DNA from 4 places in the Ensifer sp. Root31 genome. Region 1 is predicted to be linked to each of the others. Evidence: predicted binding sites of a transcription regulator. Region 1 holds the regulator's gene; each other region holds the start of a gene.
The links. Region 1 encodes LexA, which represses DNA repair genes until DNA is damaged. Its sites were predicted from a motif close to TGTTCNNNNTGTGTTCNG; they were not measured.
Positions count from the first base shown of each region.

Region 2: ruvC (crossover junction endodeoxyribonuclease RuvC) is a predicted target of LexA. The motif match lies at 1,365-1,382, and genes of this name have one in related genera.
Region 3: ASD00_RS34550 (DNA polymerase IV) is a predicted target of LexA. The motif match lies at 4,923-4,940, and genes of this name have one in related genera.
Region 4: ASD00_RS37840 (PA0069 family radical SAM protein) is a predicted target of LexA. The motif match lies at 4,928-4,945, and genes of this name have one in related genera.

Region 1 covers NZ_LMCO01000039.1:8,316-16,110, forward strand. Annotated here, with positions in the region: gene ASD00_RS27760 (septal ring lytic transglycosylase RlpA family protein) at 1-627, opposite strand, end outside; tRNA gene ASD00_RS27765 (tRNA-Ser) at 904-993, shown strand; gene ASD00_RS27770 (DUF4242 domain-containing protein) at 1,667-1,957, shown strand; gene ASD00_RS27775 (hypothetical protein) at 2,135-2,278, shown strand; gene ASD00_RS27780 (hypothetical protein) at 2,776-3,063, shown strand; gene ASD00_RS27785 (hypothetical protein) at 3,122-3,361, opposite strand; gene lexA (transcriptional repressor LexA) at 3,542-4,258, shown strand; gene ASD00_RS27795 (hypothetical protein) at 4,478-4,810, opposite strand; gene ASD00_RS41030 (hypothetical protein) at 5,454-5,600, opposite strand; gene ASD00_RS27800 (GFA family protein) at 6,036-6,467, shown strand; tRNA gene ASD00_RS27805 (tRNA-Cys) at 6,769-6,842, opposite strand; gene ASD00_RS27815 (thermonuclease family protein) at 7,513-7,795, opposite strand, start outside.
Region 2 covers NZ_LMCO01000005.1:140,763-148,557, reverse strand. Annotated here, with positions in the region: gene ruvB (Holliday junction branch migration DNA helicase RuvB) at 1-31, opposite strand, end outside; gene ruvA (Holliday junction branch migration protein RuvA) at 119-736, opposite strand; gene ruvC (crossover junction endodeoxyribonuclease RuvC) at 809-1,321, opposite strand; gene ASD00_RS06845 (LLM class flavin-dependent oxidoreductase) at 1,493-2,494, shown strand; gene ASD00_RS06840 (HAD hydrolase-like protein) at 2,503-3,141, opposite strand; gene ASD00_RS06835 (YebC/PmpR family DNA-binding transcriptional regulator) at 3,335-4,081, opposite strand; gene ASD00_RS06830 (hypothetical protein) at 4,168-4,665, opposite strand; gene ASD00_RS06825 (MBL fold metallo-hydrolase) at 4,682-5,518, opposite strand; gene ASD00_RS06820 (multidrug efflux RND transporter permease subunit) at 5,814-7,795, opposite strand, start outside.
Region 3 covers NZ_LMCO01000066.1:46,484-54,278, reverse strand. Annotated here, with positions in the region: gene dnaE (DNA polymerase III subunit alpha) at 1-2,110, shown strand, start outside; gene ASD00_RS34555 (L,D-transpeptidase family protein) at 2,211-3,443, opposite strand; gene ASD00_RS34550 (DNA polymerase IV) at 3,627-4,919, opposite strand; gene ASD00_RS34545 (hypothetical protein) at 5,082-5,723, opposite strand; gene ASD00_RS34540 (DUF3572 domain-containing protein) at 5,726-5,998, opposite strand; gene ASD00_RS34535 (response regulator) at 6,155-6,526, shown strand; gene ASD00_RS34530 (PleD family two-component system response regulator) at 6,544-7,795, shown strand, end outside.
Region 4 covers NZ_LMCO01000067.1:191,947-199,741, forward strand. Annotated here, with positions in the region: gene ASD00_RS37815 (F0F1 ATP synthase subunit A) at 1-726, shown strand, start outside; gene ASD00_RS37820 (F0F1 ATP synthase subunit C) at 808-1,035, shown strand; gene ASD00_RS37825 (F0F1 ATP synthase subunit B) at 1,112-1,729, shown strand; gene ASD00_RS37830 (F0F1 ATP synthase subunit B) at 1,743-2,228, shown strand; gene ASD00_RS37835 (ribonuclease HII) at 2,604-3,254, opposite strand; gene ASD00_RS37840 (PA0069 family radical SAM protein) at 3,705-4,862, opposite strand; gene ASD00_RS37845 (glycosyl transferase) at 5,062-5,589, shown strand; gene moaB (molybdenum cofactor biosynthesis protein B) at 5,898-6,440, opposite strand; gene ASD00_RS37855 (4-(cytidine 5'-diphospho)-2-C-methyl-D-erythritol kinase) at 6,442-7,353, opposite strand; gene ASD00_RS37860 (tetratricopeptide repeat protein) at 7,361-7,795, opposite strand, start outside.

The DNA of each region.
Region 1 (7,795 bases):
GTCGCCCTTCGTGACATAGGACGCCATGAGATAGGGCATGTCGTTGCCTTCAAGCGGTGCGCGGCCGACATATTGCACCCGAACCTTGGCACTGCCCTTCTGCTTGATATCGAGCAAATCGGCTGTCTTCGACGAAACGTCGATGATGCGGCCATATTCATAGGGACCGCGATCGTTCACACGAACGATGACGGAAGTGCCGTTTTCGGTGTTGGTGACACGCGCATAGCTCGGCAGCGGAAAGGTCGGATGCGCGGCGGACAGATGAAGCTTGTCGTAGACTTCGCCATTGGCCGTCAGGCGACCATGAAAGGCCGAGCCGTACCAGGACGCGACACCGGTCTTGTTGTAACCGAAATCTTCCTTCGGCTGGTACCACTTGCCCTTGACCTGATAGGCTTTGCCGACCTGAAAGCGGCCGCCGCCCTTCGGAATATTCTTGCCGGTAGCGACACGGGGGCTCGCCTTCACGCCATAAACGGACTCAGCAAAGTATTCTTTGCTTCTCGACTTGCTCTTCTTGATACTGGACGTCGATCCGCAAGCCGCAAGCGTTGCGCAAAGCACAGGGACCGCCGCAAGGCGCAGTCCCTTGATCAGATATGCCGCATTTTTACTGGATGTCATCTGTCCCACAACATCATTCGAATAAGCCGTACTCGAAACCTTCCACTCGTGCCCCCAGCGGAAATCTCGGCGTCCCGAAACGGAACAGTCGATTAATCATGACAGCAACAAGGCAAAATTGCGAACCGACGAATGGCTGACGGCTCGAAATCTCCAGTTATGGTTTACGAATGGTTACCCGGACAAAATGGGCAGCGGATGCGCCAAGAAAATCTTTCCGCCCACGCATGTTAAATCTTGCAAAGCAGCAAGGCTTCGCGCAATAACGCCCTGCCCGGAGGAGTGGCCGAGCGGTTTAAGGCACCGGTCTTGAAAACCGGCGTGCGTGAAAGCGCACCGTGGGTTCGAATCCCACCTCCTCCGCCATGGCTGTCTCATTTTTCGCCACCCATTATTGCGCTCGGTCGCCAAGTGAATGCTTTGGCGGCGAACGCATACAAGTTTTGCGAGTATTCCCCGATCATAGCCGCAGCATTGACGGCGCTTGCAAGGCGGTGGCTCGACCCGCTTGCCATCCCAGATAATTTGAGGGAAAGTCTGATTCCGGCCCATCGAGCCCTGGGCGATCTCCCAGAACTAGAGAAAACCATGCCTCTTAAATATTTGACGACAGCCGCTTTTCTCGCGCTTCTTGCGCTTGCCGGATGCGCAAGCACCGGCGGCAGCAACACGACCTATGCGCAGTGGCAAGGTCCAACACCTGTACCCGATCCGTCTGCGGCGAGTCCCGGCGGTTTCCGGCTCAGCTACTAACTTGCGCTAGTATACGCGTGTCGGACGGAGCGCATCGCGCGCTCCCATCCCCGGCCGCGCGATTCCAGTCGCATAGAGCTATTGGCCGCGAGATATTGTGATCGCGGGGCGATACAGGCGCCCATCGTTTGATCGGACGCCAGTCCCGGTGGAGCCCCTTCCGCTGCTTGATCCTATACTTCCAGGGAAATCGTCGTGAATCGCCGCATCACCGGTGGAAAGTATTGACTTCAATTATATTAGATATTCTTGATATTCAGTCCTCCAACAACCGAGGAACTGAACGATGCCCACCTACATCATTGAACGCGACGTCCCAGGGGCCGACAAGCTCAACCAGGACGACCTTTGCGCATTATCGGCAAAATCCAATGCTGTCGTCGCCGATCTTGGCGTACCATATACATGGATCACCAGTTATGTCGCCGGCGACAAGATTTACTGCGTCCACGAGGCATCAAGCGCCGACGTCATTCGCGAACATTCGGAACGCGCCGGATTTCCGGCGAACAAGATAACCGAAGTTGCTGCCGTCATAGGGCCTGCGACAGCATCCCAGGGGCGCAACGGTAAGTGACCGAAGCGACGTTATCATCGCAGTGCCCGGACACCGGGCACGAATGCGCGACGCAACGCCGGCAAAACAGTGATCCACCGGCACCGTCATTGACTTACGGCGGTATCAATGCAGGCTGGTTTGCCGGCATTCGGCGCCCATGCAGGGTTCCCCGGCACACCTTCCAAGGAGACGATCATGGCAAAAGGTCAAGTGCGAAGTAACCGCGAGGTTAGAAAGCCAAAGAAGGACAAGACTGTCAAAGCCGCCGTTGTGACGGAAGGCTCACAGGTGAAGCTGGCCGGCAGCAGTTTCTCCCTGGGCAAGAAAGACAAGAAGTAAGACGGTCGGCTTTAACCTCTCGAACTAACGACACGAGAGAGATATCCGTCAGTGGCCAGTCGAACTGGGGTGCGCAACGTCTCCGCGACATCCCGGCGCGACTGGTCGAGCACCCGCGGTCAGATGCCGGTTTCGTAGCGCGTTTGAACGTCGTATGTATTTGGCTGGAGATGCGAAGATCGCTACAGGCGGATGCCGCTGGCCACTCGCACTCCATTACGGCGTCCAACATCATCGGAAGCATTTGCGGCGGGTATTGTTGATCAGCTGCCAGCGCCACGCTTTGAGGCGGGCGCCGGAAAATCGAAAACGCCAACGCACCTCACGCCAATCTTTGTGCCTTCATTGCCACAGCTTGAGCACCAGTGCTCGCCTTTCGCAAAGAACTGTTGAACACGGCACAGTGCCCGGCATGCTTGCTGGACTTCGGAACGAAAGCACGGTTCACATCGTTAACCAAACCATCGCCGCCACCTCTGATCTAGTGGACGTTCACCGTGCTTGCAGCCTTGCTTATCGCCTCGATTATCGCATCGCCTAACATCGCCCTCAGCGCTGCCACGGTCGACGACCTGCAAGCCGACTTCGAAACGGCCGTGCCCTGCCAGCAGATAGACGGCCGGAACGTTTGGAAGGGAACGATCGCCTACTACATCCAGTCCTTCGTCTATCAAGGCGACACGCCGGTCGCGACCGAAGCGGCCGACGCTGTGCTGCCGGAGGACAACTCCGCGGAAACCGTCAAGGAATTCGAGGACGCCTGCTCCGCGACGCAGCCGGCCTGATTCAGGCCTCCTCTAGCAGATCGCCCATCGATATTTCTGCTGATCCCTTGATGGCAGGCTATTTCCACTGCGTCCCATCGGCCGCGGCGCAACCGTGCGGCGGGTGTCCGTTGCCAAATGTCAGCTTCAGCCGGTCACAACCCCATTGATTGAGCGGCCCGGGCATCGCCGCATTCAACGCGATACCAACTTCGTCAAACGGGCTCTGCTTGTTATCCACGTATTGATACCAGCGAAACCCAAGGATCGCGGTCGCGGCGACAACGATGGTCAGCAAGATTTGAATCAGCTTCGTCATTAAACCCTCATTCCATAAACGGAAGGAGGCATATCAGCCTCGCGCGGCGCGTGCAGCGACGAGTTGGTCAATCTGCGCTTGATTGAACCAACATTCACAGAATTTTAGGCACTTGCGGAACACATATGGAACAGATAGTGTCTGTTCTTGATTTGTTTCACGCCTCTGGAGCGACTTGCCATGCTGACCCGCAAGCAACAGGAATTGCTTCTTTTCATCCATGAACGAATGAAGGAGTCCGGTGTACCGCCGTCCTTCGACGAGATGAAGGATGCACTCGACCTGGCATCCAAGTCGGGCATTCACCGGCTGATCACAGCGCTCGAGGAACGCGGCTTCATACGCCGGCTTCCCAACCGCGCCCGAGCGCTCGAAGTCATCAAACTGCCGGAAGCCTATGCTGCGAGCGCGCAGCCCCGTCGCGGGTTTTCGCCGAGCGTCATCGAGGGTAGCCTTGGCAAACCGCCCGCCCCTGCCCCCGCGGCGAAAACGCTGCCGGTTGCCGACAACAGCTCCGTGTCGGTTCCAGTGATGGGCCGCATTGCCGCCGGCGTGCCGATCTCGGCGATACAGAACAACACCCACGACATTACCGTGCCGCTCGATATGATCGGCAGCGGCGAGCACTACGCCCTTGAAGTGAAGGGTGATTCGATGATCGAGGCCGGCATTTTCGATGGCGATACGGTGATCATCCGCAATGCCACCACGGCCAATCCCGGCGATATCATCGTGGCACTAGTCGATGACGAGGAAGCAACGTTGAAACGCTTCCGGCGCAAGGGCGCTTCAATTGCTCTAGAGGCCGCCAACCCGGCCTATGAGACGCGCATCTTCGGGCCTGACCGGGTCAAGATTCAGGGCAAGCTCGTCGGCTTGATCCGCCGCTACCACTAAGCCCGTCTCACGCCAGCGCAATTCGAGGAAAAGTGCGGAGCGGTTTTCCGCCAGGAAATGCGTAAAAACAAATAGATAGAGCGCCTAGTGACTCCGTTTAAACCGGAAACGCTCTAGCCGCCTTCATGCCGGCCAGCCGCTCTCTTACTTCAACGTCTCGCCACATAGGGTAGCGAGACGGAGATTTTCGGATCGAGTGTTTTTCACGCTCGACGGATTTTACTCGTGAATCGAGTACTCGCCCAACTCGCAGAGATCCTGCTTGTCTTCAGTCGTGTCGAGACCGGAACCTTCTTCGAATTCAAAGCGCATGTCGTATTTGCAGACATCACGTCCGTCGGCGATGGTAATTTCCATGCTTTCGCCCGGATTAAGCACCTGCCGCCCGAAGACGTCGTCTTCCCACTGATCAACACCGACCGGCGATGTGTAGAAGTTCGTCAAAACGGCATTCGTCTTGTTCTTAAGCTGAAAGACGAGATCCTCAGCGCTTGCGGTGGCCGTCGTTACGGCAAGAATGGCAAGAGCAGTCAGGGCGATCTTATATTTCATTTTATGTCTTTTCCTCCATTGTTGGCTTTGTTTGACACTACCTATACGGGTCGCGCTGTTGGGATATTCATTCCCAGTTCTGTCTAGAGACAATATTTTCAGCACTGACAATAGTGACCGAATCACCATTTCGGGGCGCGTCCTCGCAAGGCCATGTCGTTGGCGACTGCGGACGTTCGCAAACTGGCGGGCAAGCGCAGCCCGGTCGAATTGCGCTTTGAAAACAGTGGTTGGCTGCGATGCGGGCAGCCTCGCTGCGCGTGTTGGACGCGCCGCATTGGCCCATGTTCCTTGCCCCCCGAAAACCGTACCTGCGTGCCGGCAGCATGTCCTTTGCGCAGGCACGCACAGCGTTTCACTTTCGACAATCGGGCTGCTATTGACGGAGAACCGCTTTAGCCAATCGCGCAGGCGCTGGGTGACTTGTTGCTTTCATCGTGCGAGGGGCTGAATCACGCGCTCGCCCGCCCTATCTACGTCACACTTTCGTTGACGCTCGCAACGAGCACGCGGCCGCTTACGCCACCGATGGCCGGTATTTCGACCGCCTTCGGATCTGCGTTCGCCTTGAACCTCGCGTGGGGCGTCGACCGCCAGCGGCATTCGCCGCTGCCAAACCTGTTGAGCGTGTGGCCGATGGCGCTCAATTCTCCTGAACGGAAACCCCGTCCTGGCCAATCTTGATCTCTACGCCGGTCGGTTTTGTTTCCTCGCGGTAGACATAGGCGCCGAGACCAATGACGGCGACGGCGAGCATGGCAATGATCAGATAGAGCCCATTACGGTTCATTCAGCAATTCCTCGCTTGGGTACGGTATGGGTAACTAGGTTCGTACCCAAGAAAGGCAACGGTGCGACGCGGACTGTTCGCTCCTCGCGCGGATGATGCAGGACGGATGCGAACGGCCGTAGGCTTTTTCTCCGCACGATCCGTTGGCCGAGCGCTCTTGCGACGCATCGGCTCGGGCCGCGGAACGTCCCCGACGTGGAGCACGAAAGCGTGCTGGCGCACGTATCGGGCACTTGGTCTGAATATGTGCCCGATGCGCGACGAGACGCCTCGTACCCCGCGCCTGAGCCCAATCGGCTGATGGCCCTACAACGAACGGCCTCAACGGGAGTGCGGTCCTCTGGATTGAGACTGCCCCCGAATGCGCTTGAGCACAAGCAACCCACCTCATAAGAAAGCTCATCAAATGCGCTTCAAAATCAGATGGATGATTGGATGAATCTCGATGTTCAGAACCTTGACGGAGCCTGCCACTGCGGAACGGTTCGCTTCAATGTGAAACTGAAGAGCGGCCTCCGCACCGCCCGCCGTTGCACTTGCTCCTATTGCCAGTTGAAGGGCGCGGTTGCCGTCTCTGCCGCCAAGGACGGGGTCACGGTTCTCTCCGGCGGCGAGGCACTCACCAAATATCAGTTCAACACGAAGGCTGCAGAGCATTACTTCTGCTCGAAGTGCGGCATCTACACATTCCACAAGCCGCGCGCGAACCCGGATTTCTACGGCGTCAACGCCGCGTGCCTTGAAGGCATAAGCCCATTCGATTTCGAGGAGCTACCGGTGAACGACGGCATCAACCACCCGATGGACACGAAGGGATCGACCGGCCCAAGGCTCGCAGGAACGCTCAAGTTTATCCCGGCGGAGTGACGACAGGCGCGGCTGGCAGGACGCCGGCCGCAGCCGTTCAAACTGCTGCACCCTGAATGAGGGGGGCGTTCGTTGCGCCGCCAAGACGTCGAAGATCTGCTCGCGGAACGCGAACGGGCGCGCTTGACGAGGCAGAGTGTTGCCAGAAGCAATGGGGATGGAATCGGCAATCTGCTGCTTGGATCGAACGTCGAAGAGGGAGATAACGGGAACCAATTGCCACACCAAGAGGAATGTGTGGCAGCAGATGAAATCCTGCAGTCCAAATAGCGAAACTAATTCAACTACTTAGGAGTGGCTTTGGAGGCCTCGCCCGGAATTGAACCGGGGTACAAGGATTTGCAGTCCTCTGCGTCACCACTCCGCCACGAGGCCTCATCGACTGAGATTATCAAGTCGTGGCGAGCGTTTAGAATGAATATAGAAAGAGCGCAAGAGGGGATTTCTGAAAAACGTCCTCAGGCATTTCTGAAATTCCATCTTTCTCCAACTCTTCCACAGGCTTACCGATCCGGCCCCATAACGGATCGCCGCGAACCCCTTCGACGACAGGCGGCGGGCGCTATACGGCAGCGTCCGACACGAGGCAATTGGATGGATTTACCATTTCGACAGACGGCCCGAATCTTCCGTCCAACCCTTCTTCCGACGTCGCGGGGCGCTGCTACCTTGTACACCGTTTCACGGTAAAGCTACCTTGCACCAAGATTCTTCAGGGAATTGGACGTTGAATCCAGAGTTGATCATCTACCCAAGCTCATACTGACGGTAGTTTTCTGTGGAATGTGCATTGCGGTCGCAATCTGGCGTCTATTCCAGCTCGCGGTGACCGGCCGATTGGACATGTCGCCAATTTTCCCGAACCTTAAGGCAGATTTCCGAGCCAATCCCATCAAGCTGCTTCTAGCAAGCTCTCTTGTTGTGTTCTTTCTGGCACTATCGGCTCTGGGGTTGATAATCGGTATTGATATCGCGCTCGGTGGATAACTTAGACGGCTACACGCTTCCGGCCCTCATCATTCTCTCTGATGACGCCGAGCACCGTCTAACACCAGGGCTTGGGCTGTCCCTTCCAGGGCCGAACCAAGCCCTCCGATACGAGCACGGCGCCGAGAGAGCGGCCGTCGCGCATCACCACGCGCAGCTTTTCGCTGTTCTTGTCGTCGCTCCTGCCGATGGCCTCGATCAGCCTGAACTCGCCGGCGTTCAGCAACTCGCGCAATCGCTGCTTGGCGTAGAAGCCGCGGGCACGTTCGCTATCGCAACTCGCCTGCTTGATTCGCGGTGCATCGACGTCGGCGACACGGATCTCCTCGCCCTGGTAGCGG
Region 2 (7,795 bases), on a different contig from region 1:
CCGGCGTTATCAGGCGTGCGGCTTCAGTCATCCATCCGTTCCAATCGATCGGGCATTCTTGCGCGTGGTGTTAAAGAGAATGCCCGTTTTGCATCGGCCGGCACGACAACGCAAGGAATCATCGCGCCAGCTCCTTGAGGCCAAGCCGGATCAGCTTGGCGCTGTCGGCGTCCTCGCCGCCGTTCTTCAGCGCCGCGGCAACCGCATTTGCAGCCTGGTCGCGGGAATAGCCGAGGTTGGTCAACGCCGACACCGCGTCTGAAACCGGCGCCGAGGCAACACCCTCGCCAAGCTCCTGCTTGAGGCCGATCGTGCCGGACATTTCGCCGGCAAACGCCGGTGCCTTGTTTTTCAGTTCGGTGACGATGCGCACCGCCACCTTCGGGCCGACACCCGGCGCGCGCGACACCGAGGTCTTGTCCTGTAGCGCAATCGCGTTTGCAAGCTCGCCCGGCGTCAGCGTCGACAAAAGAGCGAGCGCCACCTTGGAGCCCACCCCCTGGACGCTCTGCAACAGCCGGAACCACTCGCGCTCCAGCGCCGTCAGGAAGCCGAACAGCTTCAACTGGTCCTCGCGCACATAGGTCTCGATAAACAGCACCGCCGCCTCTCCCGCCGAACCGAGCTTCGACAATGTGCGCGCCGAACAATGGGCGACATAGCCGACGCCATGCACGTCGAGAACGACATGATCCTCGCCGATTTCGTCGATAGTACCCTTCAATTTGCCGATCATGTGGCGTCGTCTCTCATGGATGGATTGCGGGATGATCGGACCGACCATCGGAAATTAACGGCACCAGCGCAACTACCCCATCAGGGCCGCAAGCCGGCTGGTCACCGACAGGCGGTTGTGCGCGTGGCAAATGGCAATCGCGAGCGCGTCGGCAGCATCGTTGCCCTTGAACTCGGCCTTCGGCATCAGGACTTTCAGCATCATGTGGATTTGCTGCTTTTCACCGTGGCCGACACCGATGACGGCCTTCTTGACCGCGTTCGGCGCATATTCGGCAACCCTCAAGCCCGCGCGCGCCGGCACCAGCATGGCGATGCCGCGCGCCTGCCCGAGCTTCAGCGTCGCCGTTGCATCCTTGTTGACGAAGGTCTGCTCCACCGCGGCCTCGTCTGGCTGATAACTGTGCACGACTTCCGCCAGGCCATCATGCAGCTGGCAGAGCCGCGAAGCGAGATCCATGTCGCCATCGGATGTCACCGTGCCGGAGGCGACGAAACGCAGCGAATTGCCAAGCGTTTCGATGATGCCCCAGCCGGTACGGCGGAGGCCCGGATCGATGCCGATGATGCGAATCGTGGTTTGCATGAATTTCACCCTATGCTGCGTGTCCGGACGCTGCCAGCAAAAAGTGAACAAAACAAAAACATCCACATGAGGCAAGCGCGGCTGTCGGAAATCTCAAGCGCTACCCTTGGATTGAGGAATTTTGACCTTACATAGCCATTCAATCAATTTCGCTCAATAAAGGCCTGGCTCATGGCGACTTTCTCCGTCCTCGATCTCTCCCCGATCACCGAAGGCGGCAGTGTCGCCCAATCGCTCGAAAACTCGAGGCTCTTGGCGCAGGCGGCCGAAGAAAACGGCTACAAGCGCTTCTGGCTGGCCGAACATCACGGCATGAAGGGCATTGCCAGCGCGGCGACCTCGATCGTCATTTCCCACGTCGCCGCAGGAACGAAGACGATCCGCGTCGGCTCCGGCGGTATCATGCTACCGAACCATTCGCCGCTGGTGATTGCCGAGCAGTTCGGCACACTTGCCGCCCTCTATCCCGGCCGCATCGATCTCGGGCTCGGCCGCGCGCCGGGCACCGACATGCGCACCGCCCAGGCGCTTCGCCGCAATATGGAGGCGAGCGCCAACAACTTCCCCAATGACGTCGTCGAACTGCAGGCACTGCTCGGCCCCGTCGCCGAGGATCAGAAGATCATCGCGGTTCCGGGTTCCGACACCAATGTGCCGATCTGGCTGCTCGGATCGAGCCACTACAGCGCCCATCTCGCCGGCATGCTCGGTTTGCCCTTTGCCTTTGCCTCGCATTTCGCGCCCGACATGCTGCTGTCGGCGCTTGAGATCTATCGCGAGCGCTTCACGCCTTCGCAGACGCTCAACAAGCCGCACGTGATGGTCGGCGTCATGGGCGTGGCAGCTGCCACCGACGAGGAGGCGAACTACCTCTTCACGTCGATGCAGCAATCCTTCGTCGCCCTGCGGCGCAACGCCCGCGGCCGGTTCCCGGCGCCGGTGGCGTCCATGGATGGGCTATGGAGTTCGGATGAGAAGATCTTTGTCGATCACGCGATGTCCTATGCCATCGTCGGTGGACCGGAGACCATCCGCAGAAAGATCGAAACGTTCCTTGACCAAACGAAGGCGGACGAACTGATCATCTCGATGCCGATCTTCGACATGGATGCCCGGCTCAAGTCGCTTCGGCTTTTCGCCGAGGCGCAGCAGGAGCTTGCCAAGGCGGCCTGATCAGTTGGTCAGCCCCGCCCCGCGACCCGAAAGGCCGGCAGGATCTCGTCGATGCGATCGAAGAAACGATCCGGCCCGAGCGATTTCAGGAACGCCGGATCGGCGTAGCCCCAGCCGACGGCGCCCGCCGCAATGCGTACTTTGCGGGCTGCCTCGATGTCGCGAGCCTCGTCGCCGATCGCAAGCATCCGCGAAGGATCGATGCCGGCAAACTTGACGACCCTCTTGAAATGCTGCGCCTTGCCGAACAGTGTGGCGCCGCATTCGAACAGGTCGATAGCGCCAGCGGTCTCGCCCAGCGCCTTGCGAACGGCCGCTTCGCCATTCGAACTGACGACCGCGATGCCGATGCCAGCCGACTTCAGCGCCGTCAGCATGCCCGAAACGCCGGGGAAAAGCTGAATGGCCCGAGCCTGGGCGGCCATTTCCTGCCGCATGAAAGTGGCGATCTGCGGCAGTTTCCACATCGGTACGCCGAGATGCGCGATGATCTCGCGACTGCCCATGGCGCGCAGCCCCTTGAACTCCTCGACCGTGAGCTGGCGAAACCCAAAGCGCGCGGCGGCAAGGTTGCTCGCCGCCATGAACAGCTCCGCCGTATCGGCGAGTGTACCGTCGAAGTCGAAGATCGCGAACTCATACGTCATCAGTCACATCCCATCGGTGACGCCCAAAGAAAAACCCGTGCCCTTTAGGACACGGGTAGATCAAGACGTCTACAGCGCAGTGCGTCCGATTGGACGCGCAAAGGTCGCTGTAGCACTTTGAATTGCTGCATGTTTTTGTCCCTAAATCGGATGGGACTTAAGGAGACATGCAGTAGGCCTGAAAAAATCCGGATCAGGCCGAAAGCTTCGCCATGACCTCATCGGACACTTCGAAGTTCGAATAGACGTTCTGCACGTCGTCGTCGTCTTCAAGAATGTCGATGAGCTTCATCAGCGACTGCGCCTTCTCCTCGTCAACAGGCACGGTGTTCTGGGCTTTCCAGATCGCATTGACGGTTTCGGCTTCGCCGAGCGTGTCTTCCAGAGCCTTGGAGACTTCGCCGATCGCTTCGAAGCCGCAGATGATCGTGTGGCCGTCCTCGTCGGTGGTCACGTCGTCGGCACCGGCTTCGATCGCCGCTTCCATCACCTTGTCGGCGTCGCCGACCGAAAGCTTGTAGGTGATCTCGCCGACACGGTCGAAGGAGAAGGAAACCGAACCGGTTTCACCAAGCGCGCCACCGGCCTTGGTGAAGGTCGAGCGGACGTTGGAGGCGGTACGGTTGCGGTTGTCGGTCAACGCCTCGACGATAACAGCGACGCCGCCCGGGCCATAACCTTCGTAACGGACTTCTTCGTAGTTCTCCGCGTCGCCGCCGGAGGCCTTCTTGATCGCACGTTCGATGTTGTCCTTCGGCATCGATTGCGCCTTGGCGTTCTGGATCGCCAGACGCAGGCGCGCGTTCATCGACGGATCGGGCATGCCGGTCTTCGCCGCAACCGTGATTTCGCGCGCGAGCTTGGAAAACATTTTCGAGCGCACCGCATCCTGACGGCCCTTGCGGTGCATGATGTTCTTGAACTGTGAATGGCCAGCCATGGCACCCTCTGCATGCATGAATTTGAATGGAATGGGGCGCCTTATAGTTTTATTGCCGCTTTCCGTCCAGCAGGGGGCGTTTCTTTTCAGTTGGCGGAGATGCGCCCGCGACTGAGAACGAAGGCATGGCCGTCCTCGCGGCGGCAGGAAAGGCCCGTTCGTTCCGAGATGCAGGAAAAGGGCCCGCCCTGCCATGTCGCCCTATATTCGAGGATCGGCCCGGCCGAACAGCAGCTCGGATCTCCGACCTCGCGATTGATCGTTGCCGCGCCGGCCCGTCCGAGCGTTGCCCTGACGTAACGCGGCGCGATGATATCGCAGGCGAGCTCCGGCCCGCCGTCGGCAAGCTGATAGGTCGGCGTGCCGCCGGGGGGTGTGTAGATGCAGCCGATATTGCCCGATGGCATCACGAACTCTTCCTGCTCGGCAACGGGCGCGACAGTCGCCTGGGGAACAGCTTGCGGGTGCTGGGTGTCGGGAGGCGGCATGCGCGGCGCAGGCGCGCCTCCAGCCAGAGCCGCCGTTACCAAAACCATTGTTGAAAAGGACAGAAACGCAACGACGCCGGCTGCAAACGATCTCATTGGGCAATCCCGATGTTCAGACGCCCTGGAGGATATAAATCAGCGGTTTGCTTGGCAAGGAACGCAGCGAGACTTTGACGCTCGCTCCGGTCGCGAAGCTCTTGTCGAAATCGTCGCCGAACATGTCGAGGAAGGCGTCGATCGGGGGACCGCGCCGATGCATCGGCAGGATAAGCGCCGCGCGCAGCCGCGAAACGACGCGGCTCATGCTTTCGGCCCCCATCGTCAGCCCGCCATCGACCGGCACCATCAGCACATCGAGCCTGCCGATCTGCCGGTAGTGGCTGTCATCGAGCTCGTGGTGCAGATGGCCGAGATGGCCGATGCACAGACCCGCCACCTCGAAGATGAAGATGGAATTGCCATCATGCTCCATCGTCACGGCGCCGGAGCGGATGTCCGTGGTGACATTGCGGATATAGGCATCGCCGACGACGAGGTCGTGCCGCGCCGGCTCGCCGTCTTCACCCCAACCATGCAGCACCGTGCGGATCGCCGGATCCGGCGTCAATGTGTAGTGGCTGGAATGCGCCTTGTTCATCGTCACCACGGTCGGCGGCGCCGACGGACGGAACCAGCCATTATAGTCCGTGGCGATCGACACGCCGCCCGGCGTCTCGATCAGAAAGGTCGAGTGGCCGAGATAGCTGATCGTCACTTCACCAGCGGCCGTCTGCCCCTTCGTTGCGGCGGCCGGTGTAAAACTGGCGAACGCGGTCTGAGGCAACGCCTCGGCGATCGCCTGGCATTGGCTCACTTGTGCGGGCGCTGCCTGTGCATGCGCGGCCGACGGCCAGAAGGCATGCAGAAGCCAGATGGCGGCAAAAGTGTAGGCAAGGTAGCGGAGCATCATCCATCACCTTTCACACCGCGCACGCATGACCTGTGCTCAAGCCCATTCGGCTTGGGTACAGGTCATGCGGCCGTTTGAGAGTATCGGCAGCGAACACGTCAATTCGAGAAACGCTGCCGTCACGGGCGAAAGGAGGATTGTGCAAGCGCGCCGTAACGTCCAGCGACAAAGCTGCGTCAGGCACTCACGTTTGCGTCATTGTGCTGGCATTGCGAACAGCGTCGCGCGTCCTGTTCACAGCGAAACGCCCCGGCGCTGCCACCGGGGCGTTGGATCACAAGCAACAGCGCTCGTGTTACTCGGCCGGCGTCGCCATCGGCTCGGTCGCCGCAACCGGCTTGCGCCGGCGGAACGAACGCAGCGTAACGTAGAAGACCGGCGTCAGGAACAGGCCAAGGAAGGTCACGCCGAGCATGCCGGAGAACACCGCCGTTCCGAGCGACTGGCGCATTTCGGCACCGGGTCCCGTGGCGATCATCAGCGGCACGACGCCGAGGATGAAGGCGAAGGCAGTCATCAGGATCGGCCGCAGACGCAACTGGCTGGCCTCGACCGCCGCTTCGATCGGTGTTTTCCCCTCATCCTCGCCCTGGCGGGCGAACTCGACAATCAGGATCGCGTTCTTCGCCGCAAGCCCGATCAGCACGATCAACCCGATCTGGGTCAGCACGTTGTTGTCGAGCCCCCGTAGGAAAACGCCGATGAGTGCCGAGAGCACACCGAGCGGCACGATCAGGATGATCGCCAGCGGCAGGACCCAGCTTTCATACTGCGCTGCCAGCGCCAGGAACACAAAGACGACCGACAGCGCGAAGATGAAGACCGCGGTGTTGCCCGTCTGGCGCTCCTGGAAGGCGAGTTCCGTCCACTCGAACGATGTGCCTTGTGGCAGCATCTGGGCCGCAAGCACCTCCATCTTGTCGAGGCTCGTGCCGGTCGAGACACCCGGCGCCGGGTTGCCCTGCAACGGTACCGAGACATACATATTGTATCGCTGCACCAGGGCGGGACCCGCAGTGTCGCGAATCTCGACCAGCGTGCCCATGGGCACCAGTGCGCCGGTGGCAGAGCGGACCTTCAGCGCCAGGATGTCGTCGCGCTCCAGACGGTACTGCTGGTCGGCCTGTGCCCGCACCTGATAGACGCGGCCAAAGGCATTGAAGTCGTTGACATAGGACGTGCCGAGATTGATCGACAGTGCCTCGAAGATATTCGGGATCGGCACGTTCAAGGTCCTCGCCTTGTCGCGATCGATCGCCAGGAAGTATTGCGGGCTCGACGCCGAGAACGTCGTGAAGACGCCGGTCAGCCCCTCGGTCTGGTTGGCAGCACCCATCATCTGGTAGGCCAGCCCCAGCACGCGGCGCATGTCGGCACTCTGCCGGTCGACAATCTGCATTTTGAAGCCGCCGGAGTTGCCGATGCCACGCACCGACGGCGGGGGAACGGCGATGATGAAGGCCTCCTGGATACTTTGCAGGCTGCCATAGAGTTGGCCGATGATCTGGTTGGCGCTCTCGCCGTGCTTGAGCCGCTCCTCGAAGCTCTTGAAGGACGCGAAGATGACACCGGCATTGGACGCATTGGTGAAGGTCGCGCCGTTGAAACCGGCGAAGGCGACGGCGTTTTTCACGCCGGGCACTTCCTGGATGATCTTCGAAGCGCGCTTGACCACCGCATCGGTCCGATCGAGCGACGCGCCGTCGGGAAGCTGGATGACGACGATGGCATAACCCTGGTCCATGGTCGGTACGAAGCCGCTCGGCACGATCTGCGCCATGTACCAGGTGGCGCCAAGCAGGCCGACGAAGACGACGAGCGCCGCAGCGAGCGCCGTTTTTGTCGAAATCAGCTTGCGCACGATCCAGGCGTAGCCTTCAGCCATGCGGTCGAAACCGTTGTTGAAGCCGTTTGCCAGCGACCGACCAAACCGGGTGAGCGGGTTGCCGCTTTCGTGGTGATTGTTCTCGTGCGGTTTCAACAGGATTGCCGCGAGCGCCGGCGACAGCGTCAGCGAATTGAAGGCGGAAATCACCGTCGCCACTGAAATCGTGACGGCGAACTGCAGATAGAACTGGCCGGCAATACCCGGGATGAAGGCCGTCGGGATGAAGACGGCGGTCAGCACCAGCGAGATCGCGATGACCGCTGCCCCCACTTCGTCCATGGTCACGTGCGACGCCTCGCGCGGGGTCATGCCGCGCGCCAGGTTTCGTTCGACGTTCTCGACCACGACGATGGCATCGTCGACGACGATGCCGATCGCCAGCACCAGGC
Region 3 (7,795 bases), on a different contig from region 1:
TCAGGCGCGCGCGGCGCTGCGCGACGTCGGCCGCGTGCTCGAGATGCCCTATGGCCAGGTCGACAAGATCTGCAAGCTCGTGCCCAACAATCCGGCCAACCCGACGCCGCTGTCAAAGGCGATCGAGGAAGAACCGCGCCTGCAGGAAGAGGCGGAAAAGGAACCCGTCGTCGCCCGTCTTCTCGACATCGCGCAGAAGATCGAGGGTCTCTATCGCCATGCCTCGACCCACGCAGCCGGTATCGTGATCGGCGACCGGCCGCTGTCAAAGCTCGTGCCGATGTATCGCGATCCGCGTTCCGATATGCCGGTGACGCAGTTCAACATGAAATGGGTCGAGCAGGCCGGCCTGGTAAAATTCGACTTCCTCGGCCTGAAAACGCTGACCGTGCTGAAGGTCGCCGTCGACTTCGTCAAGCTGCGCGGCATCGAGGTCGATCTCGCCAGCATTCCGCTCGACGACGAGAAGACCTACGAGATGCTGTCGCGCGGCGAGACGGTCGGCGTGTTCCAGGTGGAAAGTGCCGGCATGCGCAAGGCGCTGATCGGTATGCGGCCAGACTGCATCGAGGACATTATTGCGCTGGTGGCGCTTTATCGTCCGGGCCCGATGGAGAATATCCCGGTCTACAACGCCCGCAAGCACGGCGAAGAAGAGATCGAATCGATCCATCCGAAGATCGACCATCTGCTCAAGGAAACGCAGGGCGTTATCGTCTACCAGGAGCAGGTGATGCAGATCGCCCAGGTCCTGTCGGGCTATTCGCTCGGCGAAGCCGACCTTCTGCGTCGCGCCATGGGCAAGAAGATCAAGGAGGAAATGGACAAGCAGCGCGCCCGTTTCGTCGACGGCGCGGTCAAGAACGAGGTATCGAAGCCGCAGGCCGATCTGATCTTCGATCTTCTCGCCAAGTTCGCCAACTACGGCTTCAACAAGTCGCACGCTGCCGCCTACGCCATCGTCTCCTATCAGACGGCCTATATGAAGGCGCACTATCCGGTCGAGTTCCTGGCGGCGTCGATGACGCTCGATATGGCCAACACGGAGAAGGTCAACGACTTCCGTCAGGATGCCGGGCGCCTCGGCATCCAGGTGATTGCGCCGTCGGTCCAGTCCTCCTTCCGGCATTTCCAGACCGGCGACAAGCGCATCTACTACTCATTGGCCGCCATCAAGGGTGTCGGCGAATCGGCAGTCGAGCATATCGTTGCCGTTCGCGGCGACCGCGAGTTTGCGAGCCTTGAGGATTTCTGCCTGAGGATCGACCCGAAGCTGCTCAACCGGCGTGTGTTCGAAAGCCTGATCGCGGCCGGCGCCTTCGATTGCTTCGGTTACGACCGTGCCGAGCTGGTCGGCGGTCTCGATCGCATCCTCGGCTTTGCCCAGCGCGCGCAGGAAAACAAGACGAGCGGACAGAGCGATATGTTCGGTGCGGGGGCCGCGACCGGACCGGAACGGATCTCGCTTCCCACCTACACGCCGTGGCTCGCCTCAGAAAAGCTGCACCGCGAGTTTCAGGTGCTGGGCTTCTATCTCTCGGCCCATCCGCTCGACACCTACAACCCGCTGCTCGCCAAGATGCGCGTCCAGACCTTCGGCGATTTCGCCGGAGCGGTGAAGAAGGGCGCAACGGCGGGACGTCTCGCCGGCACCGTTACCTCCAGACAGGAGCGCAAGACCCGAACCGGCAACAAGATGGGCATCATCGCTTTCTCGGATTCGTCCGGTCAGTTCGAGGCCGTGCTGTTTTCGGAAATGCTGCACCAGTATCGCGACCTGCTTGAGCCCGGCAAATCGCTGGTGATGACGGTTCAGGCGGAGGAGCGGCCGGAAGGCATCGGCCTTCGCATCCAGACCCTGCGCTCGCTCGAGGAAGAATCGCTGCAGATGCAGAAGGCGCTGCGCGTTTATGTGCGCGATTCAGGACCACTGAAGTCGATCGCCGCCCATTTGAATGCGAGGGGCGAGGGTCTCGTTTCCTTCATCGTCATCAAGGATAACGGCCAGCGCGAGATCGAGGTCGAACTCAACGAGAAGTTCAGGATTTCGCCGGAGATTGCCGCAGCACTTCGCTCGGCTCCGGGTGTGGTCGACGTTGAACTCGTCTGACCGCGCTGCATGATTGCTTGAGCCGGCGGCGTATAAAGATACGGAACGTCAGGCGCGGCTGCAGCGCAGCTTTTGAGTATCGGATCGACTGCGCAGGGCATCAGCCCCGCGGGGATGCGCGGGTGATTGTGATGAAATCGGTCCCGTCGCCGGTTTCGAGCCCGCTCTCCATGTCCGAAATCGACAGCGACGAACCGTCTGCAAGCAGGCCGCCGATCCGTTCGCGGACGTCGTCGGAGACCGTCAGGCGCCCGAGCGTGCGCTGGACGGCATTGAAGGCTGATGCGTCGGCGTCGGCGGCGATCCCGAGGCGCTTCTTCACCGATGACGGCAGATGGTTTTCGAGCGGTACGCCGTACCACTTGCCTTCGCTCTTTCCCTCGTCAATCTCTTGAAATTGCAGGAAATGCGTGCCGAGCGCCTGCTCCGGCTTGTCGATCGTGACGCCTGCCTCGAAAATCGGCTTGAAACCCTGGCGGACAAGGATCACCCCGTTGGGGGGAACGTCGCGGCCCGCTTTCCTGAAGATCGCCTCAGTCAGCTCCGGCGTCAGCTTGCCATCGACGGTCGATCCCTCGGCAGTCTGGAACGCGTTGATGGCGGCGGTCGTGTCCGGGCCGATGTGGCCGTCCGGCACGCCGGCGACATAGCCGAGTTGGTTCAGCGCCGACTGGACTGCACGCTTGATATCGCGCTCGCCGCGTCGGGTGATCAGCATGCGGATCGGCTCGCGGTCTTCTGCTTTGATGACTGAGTTGGCGGTCGATGCCTCGGTCATCGCCACTTCGACCGGCATGGTCTCGGTCTGGCTGATCGCCGGGCGGAGGGGCACATCCGACAGCGGTGCGGGGTTCTCGCCGGGCGCCGGGTTGCGCTGGAAGAGCACGGCGCTCGACACTTCGGTGGGGCTGACCTGCCGATCGGTTATCAGGACATGCACGCCGCGCGACGTCATCTTGAAGAGGCTGGCGGCAAACTTGCTCGGCAGGCGCACGCAACCGTGCGAAGCCGGATAGGCCGGCACGTGATTGGAGCCATGCAGCGCAATGCCTGACCAGGTCAGTCGCTGCATGAAGGGCATCGGCGCATTCGAATAGATGTTGGATTTGTGGTGACGGCGTTTTTCAAGGATCGAGAAGATGCCCGTCGGTGTGGAATGGCCGGCCTTGCCGGTAGAGACTGCCGACGTTGCGATCACCGCGTCGCCGTCATAGACGACGAGGGATTGCTGGTTCTTCGAAACGATGATCTGCAGCGGTGCGTTGCTGCCGGCAAAGCCGACCGCAGGCGAAAACAAGAAGACGACGACGCTGGCCGTGAGAGCGAAACGCAATACCATACACTCATCCCAACACGTAAACTGGCCGACAAGCTTACGCTGAAATCTTTAAAGAATTTGTCCCGATCGACCTACAGCGCCGCGCGTCTTATTAGACGCGCAAAGGTCGCTGTAGCACTTTGAATTGCTGCATGTTTTTATCCTTGCAGGATACGTCAAGCCGCCGCCGATAACGCACTAGTGATCGCGCTTGCGGCTGCCAAAGGTGTAGCCGGTTTCGACGCTGGCCTTGCCGAACTTGTCGCGCAGCTTGTTGATGGCGTCCTCGGCGGCGGCACGACGGGTTGCGGCTGGATCGACCAGATCGGGGGGATCTGCGAGATCGGGGCTGGAAAGATCGCTGACTCCGATGCCGATCAGCCGGTACTTCGTGCCGTCAACTTCCTTCTCCAGAAGCTGCAGCCCGGTGCGGAAGATACGGTCTGCGAGCCGCGTCGGACTGTCGAGGCGGCGGTTGCGAGTCCTGGTCTTGAAGTCGGCAGTCTTCAGCTTCAAAACGACGGTCTGGCCGGCGAGTTCGGATTTACGCAGGCGGTGGGCGACCTGTTCGCTCAGCCGACGCAGATGCGTGACGAGATCGTCGTAGCGGGCGAGATCGTCGTTGAATGTCGTCTCTGACGATACGCTTTTCGCCTCGCCGTCGATCTCGACCGTTCTTTCGTCGAGGCCGCGCGACAGGCGGTAGAGCCTCTGGCCCATGGTGCCGTAGCGGCGCATGAGGTCGGCTTCCTCCATCGTCTGAAGCTGACCGATCGTGCGAATGCCATCGCGCTCCAGCGTGGCGGCGAACGCCTTGCCGACGCCCCAGATCAAGGTCACCGGCCTTTCTCTCAGGAATTCGAGCGCCTCGGCCTGGCCGATTACCGAGAAGCCGCGAGGCTTCTGCAGATCGGAGGCAACCTTGGCGAGGAACTTGCAGTAGGAAAGGCCGACGGAGACGGTAATGCCGATCTCCTGTTCGACACGGCGGGCAAAGCGGGCGAGGGTGCGCGCGGGGGGATCGTGGTGCAGCCGTTGGGTGCCGCTGAGCTCCAGGAAGGCCTCATCGATGGAGAGCGGCTGCACCAGCGGTGTCAGCTCCTGCATCAACGTGCGGACCTCGCGGCCGACGCGAACGTATTTTTCCATCTCGGGCTTGATCACGACCGCCTGCGGGCAGGCCTCAAGCGCCTTAAACATCGGCATTGCCGAGCGCACGCCGTGAATGCGGGCGATGTAACAAGCCGTCGAGACGACGCCGCGCTTGCCGCCGCCGATAATCACTGGCTTGTCGGCAAGCTCCGGATTGTCCCGCTTCTCGACGGAGGCGTAAAACGCATCACAGTCGATATGGGCTAGAGTCAGGTCGTAGAGCTCGGCATGACGCAACAGACGGGGGCTGCCGCAGGCAAGGCAGCGTCGCGCCGTCGCGGTCTGTTCCCTGAGGCAGTCACGGCAGAAGCCTGGAGTTTGAGAACCACTGTCGAGCATATCTGGAACAAATGTTGAACATTGGGACTTTACGCTCTACGCTAACGAGTCTCAAGGGAGGCCGCGTTGGAAATTGCCTTGCATGTCAGGTTGCCGACGCCAAGCCGCTGGTCGGATTTTGCGCGTCGTCTTGCAGGTCTCGATCTGCTGGTCCGGGTGCCGCTATCGCTGGAAATGCGCGCGAATGGCATTCGCAGCGTCGACCCAGTCGCTAGCAATGTGAACGCAGTCCGCCGGTTGAGGCGCGAGCGCCCGAAACTCGGCGTTCGCCATCAGATTGATCAGCAGGCAGGATGGCGCGTGCTCCTGCACCGATTGCAGGTTGCGCGCGATATCGTCGATGAAAACAACGGGAAGCGCCCGTCCGGCATGCAGGCGCTGAACGATCGGCCCTTTGGGTTCCTCGGATGCGAGCAGTGGATAGGGAAGATCGAGCCGGTCGAGCAGAGCACGACGCGCGGCCGCATGGCGCGGTGGCATGGCCGTCAGGAAGACGATGTCAGCCTGCTTGGACAATTCACGGAGAGTCTCGACAACGCCGGCAGTCGGCGTCTGCCAGCGATCCTGCGTGGCGTAGAAGGCATCGAGCATGTCCTTGACGTCAGCCTCGCTCGCTGCCCGCTCCGTTGCGCGATGGATGATGTTGCCGGTCAGCCGGAAGGAGCGCGGCAAGAGGACGTGGTCGCGGCTTTCGAGAAAGGACCGGAATGGATCCAGGAATTCGAGCACGACTTCATCGATGTCGCTGATAACAAGCGGGCGGTTGCTAAGGCGGATTTCATCTTCGAAGACGGTGTTGCTCAAGCTCAGCTGTCCTGCAGATCGGCGGCGCCGGAAAGCTTCTCATGCGCACGCACGACATCCTGCGGGGCTGTCCCTGTTGCATCGCAGAAAGCGATCAACGTTGGTTCGTGGTCCATAAGAAAGGCGATGAGCCCACCCATGCAGCCCGGCTCGCCGATCGCGTTGCGCAGGGAGGACGGGTCCGTGCCGGTCAGCGCCAGAAATCGGGACAGCAGGTCCGGCTCGCCGGCAAGCCAGGAGAGAATGTCGATGGCGATTTCGTCGGCGCTCTTCAATGTCTTGGCCTCCTACTGTTTTTACGCCCGGAATTACCTATTTTTCAACCAAATAGGTTTATCGGTGAACTTGAGGAAATGGGTCGAGTCGTTGGTTCTGCAACTTAGATGTCTTGAGAAGACTTGCAAGAAGACGACGGACAGCAAGGGATCGACATGCCCAAACAGGTAATGATTGTTGAGGATAACGAGCTGAACATGAAGCTCTTCCGAGACCTGATTGAGGCTTCCGGCTACGCGACGATCCAGACGCGCAACGGTATGGAGGCGCTCGAGCTGGCGCGGAAGTATCGCCCCGATCTGATTTTGATGGACATTCAGCTGCCGGAGGTCTCCGGGCTCGAAGTCACGAAGTGGTTGAAGGAAGACGATGAGTTGCACGTCATCCCGGTGATCGCCGTGACTGCCTTCGCCATGAAGGGCGACGAGGAACGTATCCGTCAGGGCGGATGCGAAGCCTATGTTTCAAAACCGATTTCTGTGCCAAAGTTTATTGAGACGATCAAGACCTACCTTGGCGATGCCTAACTGGCGGGAAAATTGATATGACTGCGCGCATTCTTGTTGTCGATGACGTGCCTGCCAACGTTAAGCTTCTCGAAGCGCGTCTGCTCGCTGAGTATTTCGATGTGCTGACGGCGGGTGATGGCCATACGGCGCTGACGCTCTGCGAGACGACACCGGTCGACCTGGTGCTTCTCGACATCATGATGCCCGGCATCGACGGCTTCGAGGTCTGCGAACGTCTGAAGGCCAATGCACGCACAGCACATATTCCCGTCGTCATGGTGACGGCACTCGACCAGCCGTCCGATCGGGTTCGCGGGTTAAAGGCCGGCGCCGACGATTTCTTGACGAAGCCGGTCAACGATCTTCAGTTGATGTCGCGGGTGAAGAGCCTCGTCCGCCTGAAGAACGTCAGCGACGAATTGCGGCTGCGGGCCCAGACGGCGCAGACTATCGGCCTGCAGGAACTGGCCCGTCAGGACCGTCCGGACGAGCCGGGCAATATCCTCCTGGTCGACGGCCGCGGCTCCTCTCAGGAGCGGCTGCAGCGCACGCTCAAGCCGATTGCCGATGTCTCTGTTATCTCCGACCCGCAGGCGGCGCTGTTCGAGGCGGCCGAGAACAATTTCGACCTCGTCATCGTCAACGCCAACTTCGACGATTACGATCCCTTGCGATTGTGCTCGCAGTTGCGATCGCTGGAGCGCACACGTTTCATTCCGATCCTGCTGATCACGGAGCAGGGCAATGACGAGATGATCGTGCGTGCGCTCGATCTCGGTATTACCGACTACATCATCCGGCCGGTTGATCCCAATGAGCTTGTTGCCCGCTCGTTGACCCAGATCAGGCGCAAGCATTGCAACGACATGCTGAGAAAGAGCGTGCAGCAGACGATCGAGCTGGCGGTCACCGATGGCCTGACAGGGCTGCACAACCGCCGCTATCTCGACAATCATCTGAAGCTGCTGCTCGATCGTGCGGGAGCACGCGGTCGCCCGTTGTCGATCTGCATGACCGACATCGATCGGTTCAAGCAGGTCAACGACACCTATGGTCACGATGTTGGTGATGAGGTGTTGCGCGAATTTGCCAACCGCATCCGCTCCACCGTCCGCGGCGCCGATCTGGCCTGCCGCTTTGGCGGCGAAGAGTTCGTCGTGGTCATGCCCGACACACCGCCGGAGATGGCGGCCGCCGTTGCCGAGCGGTTGCGGCATATCATCGAGAGTCAGCCATTCTCGATACCGCATGCGGACGGCGCGCTGGTCATCACCGCGTCCATGGGCA
Region 4 (7,795 bases), on a different contig from region 1:
CTGGTCAACAAGATTGTCCCGATCGAAATTGGCGGAATTGACTTTTCCTTCACCAATGCGTCGCTGTTCATGGTTGCGACCGTGGGTGCCGCTGCCGGTTTCCTTTATCTGACCACATCGCAGCGCGGGCTGATCCCGACGCGCATGCAGTCGGTTTCGGAAATGTCCTATGAATTCATCGCTTCGATGCTGCGCGAAGGCGCTGGCAGCGGCGGCATGAAGTTCTTCCCGATGGTTTTCTCGCTGTTCATGTTCATCCTGACGGCGAACCTGCTCGGCATGTTCCCTTACTTCTTCACCATCACCAGCCAGATCATCGTCACCTTCGCCTTGGCGCTGTTCGTCATCGGCACGGTGCTGTTTTATGGTTTCTACAAGCATGGCTTCGGCTTCCTGAAGCTCTTCGTGCCTCACGGCGTGCCGGGCATCCTGTTGCCGCTGGTCGTGTCGATCGAAATCATCTCGTTCCTTTCCCGTCCCATCAGCCTTTCGGTCCGTCTCTTCGCCAACATGTTGGCCGGCCACATCACGCTGAAGGTTTTCGCTGGCTTCGTCACCTCCCTGAGCGCCCTTGGCGCGCTCGGCATCGGTGGTGCGATCCTGCCGCTCATCATGACCGTCGCTATCACCGGTCTTGAATTCCTCGTCTGCTTCCTCCAGGCCTATGTCTTCGCGGTACTGACCTGCATGTACCTCAACGACGCTGTCCATCCCGGAAGCCACTAAGGAATACAGTCGCTTGCTTCCGGCCGGTCCTCCGTCGGAAGCGCAATCCTAAGCCGCAACACCATTCGAAGGAGTTCAATCATGGAAGCGGAAGCAGCAAAGTACATCGGCGCAGGTCTGGCTTGCCTCGGTATGGCCGGCACGGCTCTCGGCCTCGGCAACATCTTCGGCAGCTACCTCTCTGGCGCGCTGCGCAACCCGTCGGCTGCTGACGGCCAGTTCGGCCGCCTCGTATTCGGCTTCGCCGTTACGGAAGCTCTGGGCATCTTCTCGCTGCTCGTAGCCCTGCTCCTCCTCTTCGCCGTCTAATAACGGCTGGAGTTTCGGCCGCGACCTGTCAAAGGGTCGCGGCCGCGCATATTCTTGAGTGCACCTGGAGGTGAGCATGTTTGTGACCGCGGCCTATGCCCAGCAGTCAACCACCACTGAAGGCGCCGAAGCACACGATGCCGCTGCGGCCGGTGAGGTGCACACCGAAACGGGTGTGGCCCACGAAGGCGAGGCTGGCTCCGGCGTGTTCCCGCCCTTTGATTCGACCCATTTCGCATCGCAGCTGCTCTGGCTCGCGATCACGTTTGGCCTCTTCTATCTCTTGATGTCGAAGGTCATCATTCCGCGCATCGGCGGAATTCTTGAAACCCGTCACGACCGCATCGCTCAGGATCTCGACGAAGCGTCGCGCCTGAAGGGCGAAGCTGACGCTGCCATCGCATCCTATGAGCAGGATTTGGCAACTGCCAAGGCCAAGGGTCATCAGATTGCAGACGGCGCGCGCGAAGCTGCCAAGTCCAAGGCTGTCGCCGACCGCAACGCTGTCGAAGCCGATCTTTCCAAGAAGATCGCCGCTGCGGAAGACCGCATCGCCGACATCAAGGCCAAGGCACTCGCAGACGTCGGCGCTATCGCCGAGGAAACTGCAACGGCCGTCGTCAAGCAGCTCATTGGTGGCACCGTCACCAAGGCTGAGATCGTCGCTGCCGTCAAGGCATCGGCCGTTAACTGAGGAGCACTGAACCATGCATCTTGATGCGACCTTCTATGCCCTCGTCGGCTTGATCCTGTTCTTCGTCCTGATTGCCTACCTCAAGGTTCCGGGCATGATCGGCAAGGCGCTCGACGGACGCGCCGACAAGATCGGCAACGAACTGGCGGAAGCCAAGCGCCTGCGCGAAGAAGCCCAGGCCCTCGTTGCCGAATACCAGCGCAAGCGCAAGGATGCCGAAGCGGAAGCTGCCGGTATCGTTGCCGCTGCCCAGCGCGAAGCAGAAATGCTGACCGCCGAAGCCAAGCAGAAGACGGAAGAATTCGTCACCCGCCGGACCGCGCTGTCGGAACAGAAGATCAAGCAGGCCGAAAGCGACGCGATCAACGCCGTTCGTTCGGCTGCCGTCGATCTGGCCATCAGCGCTGCCGAAAAGATTGTTGCTGCCAAGGCTGACGCCGGCGCCCAGAGCGAGCTGTTCAAGAAGGCACTTGGCGAAGTCAAGTCGCGCCTGAACTAAGCCTCGGCTGCAAGATACGATTTAAAGGCCCCGCCACGTGCGGGGCTTTTTGTTTTTGGGATAGCCTTGGGTGATGCGTGCGAGCGCCAGTTCGGGATGTCTTCCGTGACGTCCGGAACCTGTTTGGGCTCGATAAGGGGGGAAACCCCGCGGAACGCCGGCCGATGGTCAGGGGCGGGCGGCGGATTACCGCAGATGCGGTGACCGGAGCGGCTCGGCAGGGGGCGGAGACATGGCTACAGCAAAGCCTGCCGCGTCACCGCTCGTCTGTCTCCGTCTATGACGCGCTGCGCCGTCAAGCGCACCTTCCGGGGGGGCCGCCATCGGCATCGGTTTGTGTCGATCCAGACGGCGAGGTTTCAACGATGCCGAACGTCAATCCTTGCGCAGCGGACGGAAGCTCATGCGATGCAGCGGGCAGGGGCCCTTGGCATCGATTGCCTTGCGATGCACCACTGTCGCGTAGCCGGCATGAGCCGCAAAGCCGTAGCCGGGGTGAGCGACATCGGCCCGTTCCATCATCCGGTCGCGCGTCACCTTGGCGACGATCGATGCCGCGGCGATCGAGAGCGAGCGGGCGTCGCCCTTGACCACCGCCTTGGCGTGACAGCCAAGACCGGGCGGAACATCGCGGCCATCGACCAGCACGAAACGCGCGGTCAGGGACAGGCCGTCGACGGCCCGTCGCATCGCCTCGAGGCTTGCCTTGCGGATATCGATGGTATCGATCGTGGTGGCCGAGGAAGAGGCGATGGAAACGGTGGCGGTTGCCAGGATCTCATCGAACAGCCGTTCGCGCTCAGCGGCGCTCAATTTTTTGCTGTCGTTCAGGCCTTCGGGGATGGCATCCGGGTCGAGGATGACCGCGGCGGCAACGACGGGTCCGGCAAGCGGCCCTCGGCCGGCCTCGTCGGCGCCAGCGACCGGCCAGGCGCCGTCCCTTCTGGCAGCCAGTTCAAAGCTGAAATCGGGCGCAAGGATAATATCCGGGAAAAGGGGAGAATCGGTCGATCTGCGATGTGACATGCGGCGAAACTCGCATGATCGACCGATTCTCTTCAAGTCCCCCGATCTGAGTGCGGCGGCAGCCGGGGGGTATGCCAGCGTCATCCTGATGAGGCACGGAGGAGACGCCGGAATTCAATTCTGTCGCCGCGCGCCAGATATGACGCGCGAGGGACGCTGCTCGCATGAACTTGCGCCGTGACCTGCTTCCCAAATCGCAGCCGATCCAGGGAACCGGGCGTCTCAAGACCGATGCCTGCCCATTCCGGCCAACCATTGAGGTTATTTTGCCTTCAGGCCACACCTCGCATTCCTGACCTGAGCGGTCGAAAACTCCACTTCTCCAGCGACATACGCAATACCGATTGCCGCTAGGGCGTTCCGATTTAGACGGAATCGCGGAACGCTCTATCTCCTTGTTTTTACGCATTTCCTGACGGAAAACCGCTTCGCACTTTTCCTGGAAATGCTCTAGAGCAGCGATAGCTGGACGCCGGTTCCGAGTGGCGGCACGAAAATGTCGTCGCGCAACTGTCGACGATTGAGGTTGAGACCGAGGCGTTTGGCCGCAAGTTCAAACCGGCGGCCGATCTGCCAGGCATAGGGACCGGCGCCCTTCATGCGCTTGCCGAACTCGGCGTCATAATCCTTGCCGCCACGCATCGAGCGGATAAGCGACATGACGTGCCGATAGCGGTCCGGATAGTTCCGCAGCAGCCAGTCGCGAAAGAGCGGGCTGACCTCCAGCGGCAGGCGCAGCAGCACATAGGTCGCTTCCAGCGCTCCTGCCGATCGGGAGGCTTCCAAAACCCGTTCGATCTCATGATCGTTGAGGGCCGGGATGATCGGCGACACCAGCACGCCGGTCGGAATGCCGGCTTCGGTGAGGGCGCGCATCGCTTCCAGTCGTTTGGAAGGGGTCGAAGCACGTGGCTCCATCGTACGCGCCAGCTTTCGGTCGAGCGTCGTCACCGAAATGCCGACCCGTGCAAGTCCCTTTTCTGCCATCGGTGCAAGCAGATCGATGTCGCGCGTCACCATCGCCGACTTCGTCACGATCATGACAGGATGGTTGGCGGCCTGCAGCACTTCGAGGATCTGGCGCATGATCCGCCATTCCTTCTCAATCGGCTGGTAGGGATCGGTGTTGGTGCCGATCGCAATCGGCCTCACCTTGTAGTCCGTGCGGGCGAGCTCGCGCTCCAGCAGGCGTGGGGCGTCGGGCTTGGCAAAGAGCTTCGCCTCGAAATCGAGGCCGGCCGAAAGCCCCATATAGGCATGTGTCGGACGGGCAAAACAATAAATGCATCCATGCTCGCAGCCGCGATAAGGGTTGATCGAGCGATCGAAGGAAATGTCGGGAGAATCGTTGCGGCTGATCACCGAGCGCGGCTTTTCCACCTGCACCTCGGTCTTGAAGGGAGGCAGGTCCTCAAGGCTCTCCCAACCGTCGTCGAAGACCTCGCGCGCCTGCGGCTCAAAGCGGCCCGACATGTTCAGTCCGGCACCCCGCCCGCGGCGACGGTCATTCTCGATCCTGAGACCGGTCCCGCTCATCAATGCTTCGGCAACCTCTGCCGTGTTGGCGGGTGCAAGCGCACCCTGCCTGATCTGAGACAGCTCTTTCATCGGAATCTCCGAGGGATCACCCGTTTGATCCCGTTTTGTTCTGATTATTTTCCTATCGCGAAAACAAGAACAATTCAAGAACAAAAATCGCGCGTGCTGAAACGAGAGCGACCGGCATGACTTGGCGATCGGACAAATCGCGGGCGCGGTCATGCCACGCGGATGTAGCATTTTACGCTGCAATGCGGTAGGAACAGCTATGCTGACGATCATCATGGAAACACGTGACAACGAGGCGGAACTGGCACAGACGCTGTCCGTGCTCGTGGCAGGCGCCGTCGAAGGTTTGGTCAGCGATGTCATCATCCTCGATCATGGCTCGAAGGACGGGTCGGTGCGCGTGGCAGATGCCGCCGGCTGCCGTTTCTGCGTCGATTGGGATCTGGGCGAAATCGTGCGCTCCGCGCGCGGCGAGTGGCTGATGCTGCTTGAGCCCGGTGCTCGGCCGATAGGGCGCTGGGTGGATGAGCTCGTCGAGTATGTGTCGCTTCACAAGGGGCCGGCCCGTTTCTCGCCATCGCGAATGCACCGCAAGCCGTTGCTGCATCGTCTCGCGCGGCGCGTAAAGCCGCTGGAGGCGGGCTTCCTCGTGCACAAGCGCGACGCCTTGGCGATCGCGCGCGGGAAGATGCCGCTGGGCGAAATGACGAATATCCGCGCCGTTCGAAAGCTTGCGACGGAGCTTGTCCCCGCCTGGGTCGCCGTTGACAGCAGGCAGAGCGCCTAGAGTAAATTCGCTCCAACAAAAAAGGTGCCTGTCCTGCGGACGGCACCTCCAAGCGGCTACCAAATTTCCTTGCTAGCAAAGTCTTGTCCGAGCGACCGGGCGAGCCGCGCGTCGTATGTTTTTGTTCCCATCGCTTGGGGGGACATCGGCGATGGGCCGTCTTTGCTCCGGTCGAAGGATTTGCTCGGATCTCGTTGCGATCCCTCAATACGAGCTGACGTTGGAAGCTGTAGCAGGCGGTTGCGGGTTTCGCAGTTCCCCAGGGAACAGGCTTGTCTCGCGGCACAATTGGGTCGCCGATTGAGGCGTCAGCCCCGTTTCAGATGCTCGTCGAGCCGCGGCATGATCTCGACGAAGTTGCACGGCATGTGCCGGTAGTCGAGTTGTTGCTTGAGAATGCCGTCCCAGGCATCCTTGCAGGCCCCGGGGGACCCCGGCAGGACGAAGATGAAGGTGGCGTTGGCGACACCGCCTGTCGCGCGCGACTGAATCGTCGAGGTGCCGATCTTCTCGTAGGAAATCCGGTGAAAAACTTCGGAGAAGCCATCCATGCGTTTCTCGAACAGCGGTTCGAGCGCCTCCGGCGTGACGTCGCGGCCGGTGAAGCCTGTTCCGCCGGTGGTGATCACCACGTCGATTGTCTCGTCGAGCGTCCAGGCCTCCACCTGATCGCGGATCCTTTGCCGATCGTCCGGCACGATTGCGCGTGCCTCCAGACGATGACCGGCGTCGCGCACCCGCGCCTCAAGCGTGTCGCCGGATTTGTCGTCGGCCAGCGTGCGCGTGTCGGACACTGTCAGTATGGCGATGCCGACGGGGACGAAAGGGCGATTGTCATTGATCCCGGCCATTCTATTTCCCTCTGCCCACGGTTCTGCCGGCGAGAACGTACCATTCAGGATGGGCGGCAGAAAGAGTGTAGGCGGCGCGCTGCGCGCTTTCGTCGCTGTCGAACAGGCCGAAGCAGGTGGCGCCTGAACCGGACATCCGCACCAGCGCGGCTCCGGTTGTTGCCAGCGCGCCGGAGACGTCGGCGATTACCGGCTGCAGCCGGCGCGCCGGCGGCTCCAGGTCGTTGCGCATCGCCGCCATGGCCGAAAGCCAGGCCGCAGGGGAGCCGAGGCCATCCGGGATCACAAGCGGTGGGTTGTTCTTCTTTTCCAGCGTCCGGAAGATCACCGGCGTCGAGACCGCGACCAGAGGATTGACCAGCACGATCGGGAAGGAGGGAAGCTCAATGGCAGGGGTGATCTCTTCGCCGATGCCACTGGCAATAAGCGACCTGCCGTCTAGGCACATTGGCACGTCGGCGCCGAGTTTCAGCGCCAAGGCGGCGAGCAACGCCGGTTCGATGCCGGTCTTCCAGAGGTCGAGAAGGCCGCGAAGCGTTGCGGCCGCATCGGCGGACCCGCCGCCGATGCCCGAGGCGATGGGCAGGTTCTTTTCGAGATGAATGTGGACCGGGCCGGTGTCGACGCCCTGCGATGCCAGAGCCTGGCGCAGCAGGTCCCGCGCCTTGAGCACGAGATTGCCATCCTGGTCGTCACCCGTCGTCGACAATTCGGCGGCGAATGGCCCGGACAGAGTGAAACGGTCCTGCTCCGACGGAGTCAGGCCGATCCGGTCGCCGCGATCGGCAAAGGTGACGAGACTTTCGAGAAGATGGTGGCCGTCGGCCCGTTGGCCGACGACATGCAGTGCCAGGTTGATCTTGGCGGGCGCCGCCCGTGTCAGCGCGAAGCCCGCAATCTCGCCTTGAAGCATGCTGTGATCAGGACTTCTTGTCCGGCGCAGGCGCCTCCGGGGTGACCTTCTTCGGCGCTGTTTCCTTGGCGTCGGCAGAGGCCGGAACCACTTCCTTAAGCGCCGGCAGGCCGTTTTCGATCTTGGCCTTGATCTTCGGGATCTCTTCCTCTTCGGGCTTCAGCTCAAGCGTCTGGGTCCATTGGAACACGGCTTCCAGCTTGCGGCCGACGCGCCAATAGGCATCGCCGAGATGGTCGTTGATGGTCGGGTCGCCGGCCATCAGCTCGGCTGCCTTTTCAAGCTCGACCACCGCATCGTCGAAGCGGTTCATGCGGAAATAGGCCCAGCCGAGCGAATCGACGATGTAGCCGTCGTCCGGCTTCAACTCGACCGCCTTGCGGATCATGTCGAGCCCTTGTTCCAGATTGATGTTCATGTCGACCCAGGAATAGCCGAGATA